2 regions of the Streptomyces sp. NPDC101776 genome follow, and region 1 is predicted to be linked to the other one. Evidence: riboswitches for the same ligand, from Rfam matches in the RefSeq annotation. Region 1 holds a riboswitch; the other holds the start of a gene.

Region 1 (4,388 bases):
CGACGAGCAGATCGACGTCCTCAAGGTCGACAACTCCTCCGTCCGCACCCAACAGATCGAGAAACTACGGCGGTTGCGCGCCGAGCGCGACGAACAGGCCACCCAGGACGCCCTGCACGCCCTGACCCGGGCCGCCGGGAGCACCGGCAACCTCCTGGAGCTGGCGGTCAACGCGGCCCGCGCGAAGGCGACGGTCGGCGAGATCTCCGACGCGCTGGAGAAGGTGTACGGGCGGCACGCGAGCCAGATCCGTACGATCTCCGGTGTGTACCGCACCGAAGCCGGCGAGTCCCCGTCCGTGGAACGCACCCGCACCCTGGTGAGCGCCTTCGAGGAGTCCGAGGGCCGTCGCCCCCGCATCCTGGTCGCCAAGATGGGCCAGGACGGCCACGACCGCGGCCAGAAGGTGATCGCCACCGCCTTCGCCGACCTCGGCTTCGACGTCGACGTCGGCCCCCTCTTCCAGACCCCCGGCGAGGTGGCCCGCCAGGCCGTAGAGGCGGACGTACACATCGTCGGAGTGTCGTCCCTCGCCGCCGGACACCTCACCCTCGTACCGGCGTTGAAGGAGTCCCTCGCCGAGGAGGGCCGCGAGGACATCATGATCGTGGTCGGCGGGGTGATCCCTCCCCAAGATGTCCCCACGCTCCTGGAGATGGGCGCGGCGGCCGTGTTCCCGCCCGGGACGGTGATCCCGGACGCGGCCTACGACCTGGTGCAGCGCCTGGCCGCCGACCTCGGGCACACCCTGTGATCGAGCTCGACACCTATGTGAAGGGCGTGCTCGACGGAAAACGGGCGCTGGTGGCCCGAGCCATCACCCTCGTCGAGTCTACCAAGCCCCAACACCGGGTCATGGCCCAGGAGTTGCTGACCGCACTGCTCCCGCACAGCGGCCGGGCCCGGCGCATCGGCATCAGCGGTGTCCCGGGCGTGGGCAAGTCGACGTTCATCGACGCGTTCGGCACGCTGCTGACCTCGCTCGACTTCCGGGTCGCGGTACTGGCCGTCGACCCGTCCTCGACCCGCACGGGCGGCTCGATCCTCGGCGACAAGACCCGCATGGAACGCCTGGCCGTGGACCCCGCGGCCTTCGTCCGCCCCTCCCCCACCGCCGGCACGCTGGGCGGCGTCGCGAAGGCGACCCGCGAGTCCATCGTGGTGATGGAGGCGGCGGGCTACGACGTCGTCCTCGTCGAGACGGTAGGCGTGGGCCAGTCCGAGACGGCGGTCGCCAACATGGTCGACTCCTTCCTCCTGTTGACTCTGGCCCGCACGGGCGACCAGCTACAGGGCATCAAGAAGGGCGTCCTGGAGTTGGCGGACGTCATCGCCGTCAACAAGGCGGACGGCCCCCACGAGCGCGACGCGAAGAGCGCGGCGCGTGAACTGGCGGGCGCGCTGAGGCTGATGCATCCCGTCGACGCGGCCTGGACGCCGCCGGTGCTGAGTTGCAGCGCACGAGAGGGAACAGGCCTGGACACGATCTGGGAACGCCTGGAACAACACCGGTCCCTGCTGGAGTCCACCGGCCGCCTGGCGGCAAAGCGCAGCGAGCAACAGGTGGACTGGACGTGGACGATGGTCCGCGAGGAGCTGTTGGGCAGGCTGCACTCGGATCCGGCGGTACGCGCGTTGGCTCCGGACCTCGAACGCCAGGTACGCGAGGGCGAGTCGACGGCAACTTTGGCGGCAGAGGAAATCCTGCGAGCCTTCGAATCCCGGGGACCCCAAGCTACCTAGGGGCGCGGGGCCATATCGATATGCGGCTCCGCCGCGGGGCGCGCCCAGCCCCCACCGGGCCGCAGCAAAAGATCGACGCACAAGACCCCCACCCCTTAGGCTGGCCGCGCAGCTGGTTCGCCCCGTCAGCCAGACGGACGCGTCGCAAGAGGGAACCCGGTGAAACTCCGGGACTGCCCCGCAGCGGTAAGCAGGAACGACCGCCGTCATACGCACTGGGCCCACAACAGGACCTGGGAAGCGACGGCCAGTAGGTGTCCTCCGGTGAGAAAAGGAGGACGTGCCCGCAAGTCCGAAGACCTGCCAACTGCCCGCACGCGAAGCATTCACGCGCGGAATCCCGGTGACCTCGTGGGCGGGTCGGCGTACATACCGGCGGGCACAACAACCCCCGGTCTGACGTTCCTTCGCGCCCCCGTCCCGTACCGGGATCTCAGGGAGACATCTCGCGAAGGAGAGTTCCGTGACAGCGACAGCGAAGCCCGCACGGTCCACCGTGTACGGCTACCCCCGCCAGGGCAGGGGCCGTGAACTGAAGAAGGCGATCGAGGGCTACTGGAAGGGCCGCGTCGACGCCGACACCCACCGGGCCACCGCCACCGAACTGCGCCGCGCGAACTGGCGGCACCTGACCGACGCCGGCGTCCACGAGGTACCGACCGGCGACTTCTCGTACTACGACCACGTCCTGGACACCAGCGTCATGGTCGGCGCGATCCCCGCACGCCACCGCGCCGCCGTCGAACTCGACGCGCTGGACGGGTACTTCGCGATGGCGCGCGGCACGCAGGACGTGGCGCCGCTGGAGATGACGAAGTGGTTCGACACGAACTACCACTATCTGGTGCCGGAGTTGGCCCCGGACACCGTCTTCACCACCGACTCCACCAAGCAGGTCGCGGAATTCAGGGAAGCCCTCGCCCTCGGCCTGAACCCACGCCCGGTGCTGGTCGGCCCGGTGACCTACCTCCTGCTCGCCAAGCCCGCCCCGGGCGCCCCCGCGGACTTCGACCCGCTGACCCTGCTGGACCGGCTGCTGCCGGTGTACGCCGAGGTCCTCGCCGATCTGCGGGCGGCGGGCGCGGAGTGGGCGCAGCTCGACGAGCCCGCCCTGGTCCAGGACCGCACCCCGGCCGAACTGAACGCCGCCGCCCGCGCCTACCGCGACCTGGGAGGCGCCACCGATCGCCCGAAGCTCCTGGTCGCCTCCTACTTCGACCAACTCGGCGACGCACTGACGGTGTTGGCGAAGGCCCCGGTGGAGGGGCTCGCGCTCGACTTCACCGAGTCCGCCGCCGCCAACCTGGACGCCCTGGCCGCGGTGGGCGGGCTGCCCGGCAAGCGGCTGGTCGCGGGTGTCGTCAACGGCCGTAACGTCTGGGTCAACGACCTCACCAAGTCCCTGGCCACGCTGGGGACGTTGCTCGGGCTGGCCGACCAGGTCGACGTGGCCGCCTCCTGCTCGCTGCTGCACGTCCCGCTCGACGCCGCCGCCGAGCGGGACATCGAGCCGCAGATCCTGCGCTGGCTGGCGTTCGCGCGGCAGAAGACGGGCGAGATCGTCACGCTCGCCAAGGGGCTGGCCCAGGGCACCGACACGATCGCCGCCGAACTCGCCGCGAACCGCGCCGACTTGGCGTCCCGCGCGGGTTCGTCGCTGACCCGCGACCCCGCCGTACGGGCCCGGGCGGCCGCCGTCACGGACGCCGATGCCCGCCGTGCTCAGCCGTACGCCGAGCGGACCGTGGCGCAGCGCGCGCATCTCGGGCTGCCGTCGCTGCCGACGACGACCATCGGCTCGTTCCCGCAGACCGCCGAACTGCGCACCGCACGGGCCGACTTGAGGGCGCGGCGGATCGACACGGCCGGGTACGAGGAGCGGATCAGGGCCGAGATCCAGGAGGTGATCACGTTCCAGGAGAAGACCGGCCTGGACGTCCTGGTGCACGGTGAGCCCGAACGCAACGACATGGTCCAGTACTTCGCCGAGCAGCTGACGGGCTACCTCGCCACCCAGCACGGCTGGGTCCAGTCGTACGGCACGCGGTACGTCCGGCCGCCGATCCTGGCCGGCGACATCTCGCGGCCGGAACCGATGACGGTGCGCTGGACGACGTACGCCCAGTCGCTCACCTCACGCCCGGTCAAGGGCATGCTGACCGGGCCGGTCACCATGCTCGCCTGGTCCTTCGTCCGGGACGACCAGCCGCTCGGGGACACCGCCCGGCAGGTCGCCCTGGCTCTGCGCGACGAGGTCAACGACCTTGAGGCGGCCGGGACTTCGGTCGTCCAGGTCGACGAGCCCGCGCTGCGGGAGACCCTGCCGCTGCGGGCGGCGGACCGGGCGGCGTATCTCGCCTGGGCGACGGAGTCGTTCCGGCTGACCACCGCCGGGGTACGGCCGGACACGCAGATCCACACGCACATGTGCTACGCCGAGTTCGGTGACATCGTCCAGGCCATCGACGATCTCGACGCGGACGTCATCAGCCTGGAGGCGGCCCGCTCGCACATGCAGGTTGCCCGTGAGCTGGCCGGGCACGGCTATCCGCGTGAGGCGGGACCGGGTGTCTACGACATCCACTCACCGCGTGTGCCGAGCGCGGACGAGGCGGCGGCCTTGCTGCGCAAGGGACTTGAGGCCA
Region 2 (4,388 bases), on a different contig from region 1:
TGGCGGTCCCGGCGGCGGTCTACGCGGCGGGCGCGGCCGGCTTCTTCGCCGTGCCGTACACGATCCTGGTGTACCCCCTCATCTTCACGTTCCTGCCCCGGCTCTGGTCGGTGTCGCACAAGCACGGATACGTGACGACGTCCGACTTCGTGCGCGGCCGCTTCGGCTCGAAGAGCCTGTCGCTGGCGGTGGCGGTCACCGGCATCCTCGCGACGATGCCGTACATCGCGCTCCAACTGGTAGGCATCCAGGCCGTGTTGGACGTCATGGGGGTGGGCGGCAGCGCCAGCTCCAACTGGTTCGTGAAGGACCTGCCGCTGCTGATCGCGTTCGCCGTGCTGGCCGCTTACACCTACTCGTCCGGCCTTCGCGCCCCCGCGCTGATCGCGTTCGTGAAGGACGGCCTGATCTACATCGTGATCACGGTGGCGATCATCTACATCCCGATCAAGCTCGGCGGCTTCGACGACATCTTCAGCGCGGCGGGAGCCAAGTTCAAGGCGGCCGGAGCGGGCGGACTGGTCCCCGCCCCGGCGGGCCAATGGACGTACGCCACACTGGCGTTGGGCTCGGCACTGGCCCTCTTCATGTACCCGCACTCGATCACGGCGACGCTCTCCTCCAAGAGCCGCAACGTGATCCGCCGCAACACCACGATCCTGCCCCTGTATTCACTGATGCTGGGCCTGCTCGCACTGCTCGGCTTCATGGCGATCGCGGCCGGAGTCAAGGTGACCAACGGCCAGTTGGCGATCCCGCAGCTCTTCGAGAACATGTTCCCGGACTGGTTCGCGGGCGTGGCCTTCGCGGCGATCGGTATCGGCGCGCTCGTCCCCGCGGCCATCATGTCCATCGCGGCGGCGAACCTCTTCACCCGCAACATCTACAAGGACTTCATCAACCCGGACGCGACCCCGGCCCAGGAGACCAAGGTCTCCAAGCTGGTCTCCCTCCTGGTGAAGGTCGGCGCCCTGGCCTTCGTCCTGACGATGGACAAGACAGTCGCCATCAACTTCCAGCTCCTGGGCGGCATCTGGATCCTCCAGACCTTCCCGTCCCTGGTGGGCGGCCTCTTCACCCGCTGGTTCCACCGCTGGGCCCTCCTCACCGGCTGGGCGGTGGGCATGCTCTACGGCACCCTCGCGGCCTACGGCGTCGCCTCCCCGACCCAGGATCACTTCGGCGGCTCGTCCAAGGAGATCCCCGGCATCGGCGAGATCGGCTACATCGGCCTGACGGCGTTCGTCCTGAACGTCGTAGTCACGGTGGTCCTGACGTTCGTGCTGAAGGCGGCCAAGGCCCCGGAGGGCGTCGACGAGACGAGCCCCGGGGACTACACGGCAGACGCGGGCGACCCGGGAGTAAAAGAGGAGCTCCCCGTAATCGCCGGCCACTGACACCCCCTAGGGGCGCGGGGCTGTATCAATGTGCGGCTCCGCCGCGTGGGCGCGACCAGCCACGACGAACCCGCAGCGGGCCACCGAGAGCACCCCCTCGGCGGCCCGTTGTCGTACACACTCACCCCCATGGACATCCTCATCCGCCGAGCAGACCCCACCGAGTACGAACCCCTGGGAGAGATCACCGCACAGGCCTACCTCCAGGACGGCCTCCTCGACTACGGCGACGAAGACCCCTACCTCCCCGTACTCAAGGACGTAGCGAAACGAGCCGCCGCGGCCGAGGTCCTCGTCGCGATGGACGGCGACCACCTCCTCGGCGGCGTCACCTTCGTCAACGGCCCCGGCCCCGTCGCCGACATCGCCCGCCCCGGCGAGTCCGAGATCCGCGCCCTCGCGGTAGCCCGCACGGCCCGCGGTCGAGGCGCGGGAGAGGCCCTCGTCCGCGCCTGCGTGACCCGCGCCCGAGCCACCGAGGGCTGCACAACCATCGTCCTGTCGACCCAGTCCTCCATGCACGCGGCCCACCGCATCTACGAACGCCTAGGTTTCGTCCGCACACCCGAGCGGGACTGGAATCCCGTGCCACACCTGGACGATCTCACTCTGCTCACCTATCAACTGACACTCTGAAACCGCCGCGACACAACATCTGGTGGTGGCGTGACAGGCGAGCACAAGATGTATGCTCGTGCTCGCTGTCGCCGCAGGGGAATCCGGTGCGAATCCGGAACTGTCCCGCAACGGTGTACTTGCGTGCATATGCACGCCTGGCCAGTCCGAGGACCTGCCGACGGCGCGCGCCCGGCCACCCGGTCAGGGCGTATGACGTCCGGGCCTCGTGGAGTGGGCCGGTGGACGCGACGCCCCGTGCGCTCGTGTACTGCCGCCTGCCCTCCGCAAGGCCCCGTGCCGAGCGAGGGAGAGCCCCACCGTGACCATCGCGCCAGCAGAGCCGGCATCAGCGATCCAGGCGACCGAGGACACCGCGGCCGGAACCGCCGTTCCCGGAGCGGTCGTTCCCGGGGCCGACGGCCCCGGCACCGCGATCCTGCGGACCCTGACCGAGCTGACCGCCGACCTTCCCGACGCCGACCCGGGCCGGGTCGCCGCCGCCACGTTGCGCGGCCGGTCCGCGCGCGCGGACCTGACGGAACTGCGCGAACTGGCCACGGAGGCCTCCGCCGGCCTCATCTCCGAGGACCCCGTCTACTCCCGGCTCGCCGCCCGGCTGCTGACGATCAGCATCGCCGCCGAGGCCGCCTCGCAGGGCGTCACGACGTTCACCGAGTCCGTCGCCGTGGGCCACCGCGAGGGCCTGATCGCGGACCGCACCGCCGAGTTCGTGACGCTGCACGCGGCCCGTCTCGACGCGCTGATCGCCGCCTCCTTCGATGAGGGCGCCGACGACCGCTTCGGCTACTTCGGCCTGCGCACCCTCCACAGCCGCTACCTCCTCCGCCACCCGATCACCCGCAAGGTCATCGAGACCCCCCAGCACTTCATGCTGCGCGTGGCGGCCGGTCTGGCGGAGGACGACTCGACCCGCGCCCTGGACGAAGTCGCCGCGCTCTACCGCCTGATGAGCCGCCTCGACTACCTCCCCTCCTCCCCCACGCTCTTCAACTCCGGTACCCGGCACCCCCAGATGTCGTCCTGCTACCTCCTCGACTCCCCGCTGGACGAGCTGGACTCCATCTACGACCGCTACCACCAGGTCGCCCGCCTCTCGAAGCACGCCGGCGGCATCGGACTGTCGTACTCCCGTATCCGCAGCCGCGGTTCGCTGATCCGGGGCACGAACGGGCACTCCAACGGCATCGTCCCGTTCCTGAAGACGCTGGACGCCTCGGTGGCCGCGGTGAACCAGGGCGGCCGGCGCAAGGGCGCGGCCGCGGTGTACCTGGAGACCTGGCACTCCGACATCGAGGAGTTCCTCGAACTGCGGGACAACACCGGTGAGGACGCCCGCCGTACGCACAACCTGAACCTGGCGCACTGGATCCCGGACGAGTTCATGCGCCGGGTGAACGAGAACGGCGTCTGGTCGCTGTTCTCCCCCGCCGACGTGCCCGAGCTGGTCGACCTGTGGGGCGGCGAGTTCGACGCGGCCTACCGCAAGGCGGAGGCGCGGGGCCTGGCCAAGAAGACCATCCCGGCCCGTGACCTCTACGGCCGCATGATGCGCACCCTCGCGCAGACCGGCAACGGCTGGATGACCTTCAAGGACGCGGCCAACCGCACCGCCAACCAGACGGCCGAGCCGGGCCACACGGTCCACTCCTCCAACCTCTGCACGGAGATCCTGGAGGTCACGGACGACGGCGAGACGGCGGTCTGCAACCTGGGCTCGGTGAACCTGGGCGCGTTCGTCGACCAAGCGAACGGCGACATCGACTGGGAGCGGCTGGACGAGACGGTCCGCACCGCCGTCACGTTCCTGGACCGCGTGGTCGACATCAACTTCTACCCGACCGAGCAGGCGGGCCGTTCCAACGCCCGCTGGCGCCCGGTCGGCCTCGGCGCGATGGGCCTCCAGGACGTCTTCTTCAAACTCCGCGTCCCCTTCGACTCCCCGCAGGCGCAGGCGCTTTCGACCCGTATCTCCGAGCGCATCATGCTCGCCGCGTACGAGGCCTCCGCCGACCTCGCCGAGCGCAACGGCCCGCTCCCGGCCTGGGAGAAGACCCGTACGGCGAGGGGTGTCCTGCACCCCGACCACTACGACGTGGAGCTGACCTGGCCGGAGCGCTGGGCCGCGCTGCGGGAACGTATCGCCCAAGTCGGCATGCGCAACAGCCTGTTGCTGGCGATCGCACCCACGGCCACCATCGCGTCCATCGCGGGCGTCTACGAGTGCATCGAGCCGCAGGTCTCGAACCTCTTCAAGCGCGAGACGCTGTCGGGTGAGTTCCTCCAGGTCAACTCGTACCTGGTGAACGAGCTGAAGCAGCTCGGCGTGTGGGACGCCCGCACCCGCGAGGCGCT

What was found. A riboswitch is a leader RNA that binds a small molecule or an ion and turns the genes downstream of it on or off. The one in region 1 is predicted to bind cobalamin.
Region 2: another riboswitch for cobalamin. It lies ahead of ACIRRY_RS45405 (ribonucleoside-diphosphate reductase subunit alpha); the one in region 1 lies ahead of metE (5-methyltetrahydropteroyltriglutamate--homocysteine S-methyltransferase).

Annotation. Positions count from the first base shown of each region.
Region 1 covers NZ_JBIWMV010000001.1:59,429-63,816, reverse strand. The annotation lists gene scpA (methylmalonyl-CoA mutase) at 1-754, shown strand, start outside; gene meaB (methylmalonyl Co-A mutase-associated GTPase MeaB) at 751-1,743, shown strand; cobalamin riboswitch at 1,840-2,066, shown strand; gene metE (5-methyltetrahydropteroyltriglutamate--homocysteine S-methyltransferase) at 2,207-4,388, shown strand, end outside.
Region 2 covers NZ_JBIWMV010000026.1:35,299-39,686, reverse strand. The annotation lists gene mctP (monocarboxylate uptake permease MctP) at 1-1,397, shown strand, start outside; gene ACIRRY_RS45410 (GNAT family N-acetyltransferase) at 1,527-2,033, shown strand; cobalamin riboswitch at 2,069-2,210, shown strand; gene ACIRRY_RS45405 (ribonucleoside-diphosphate reductase subunit alpha) at 2,335-4,388, shown strand, end outside.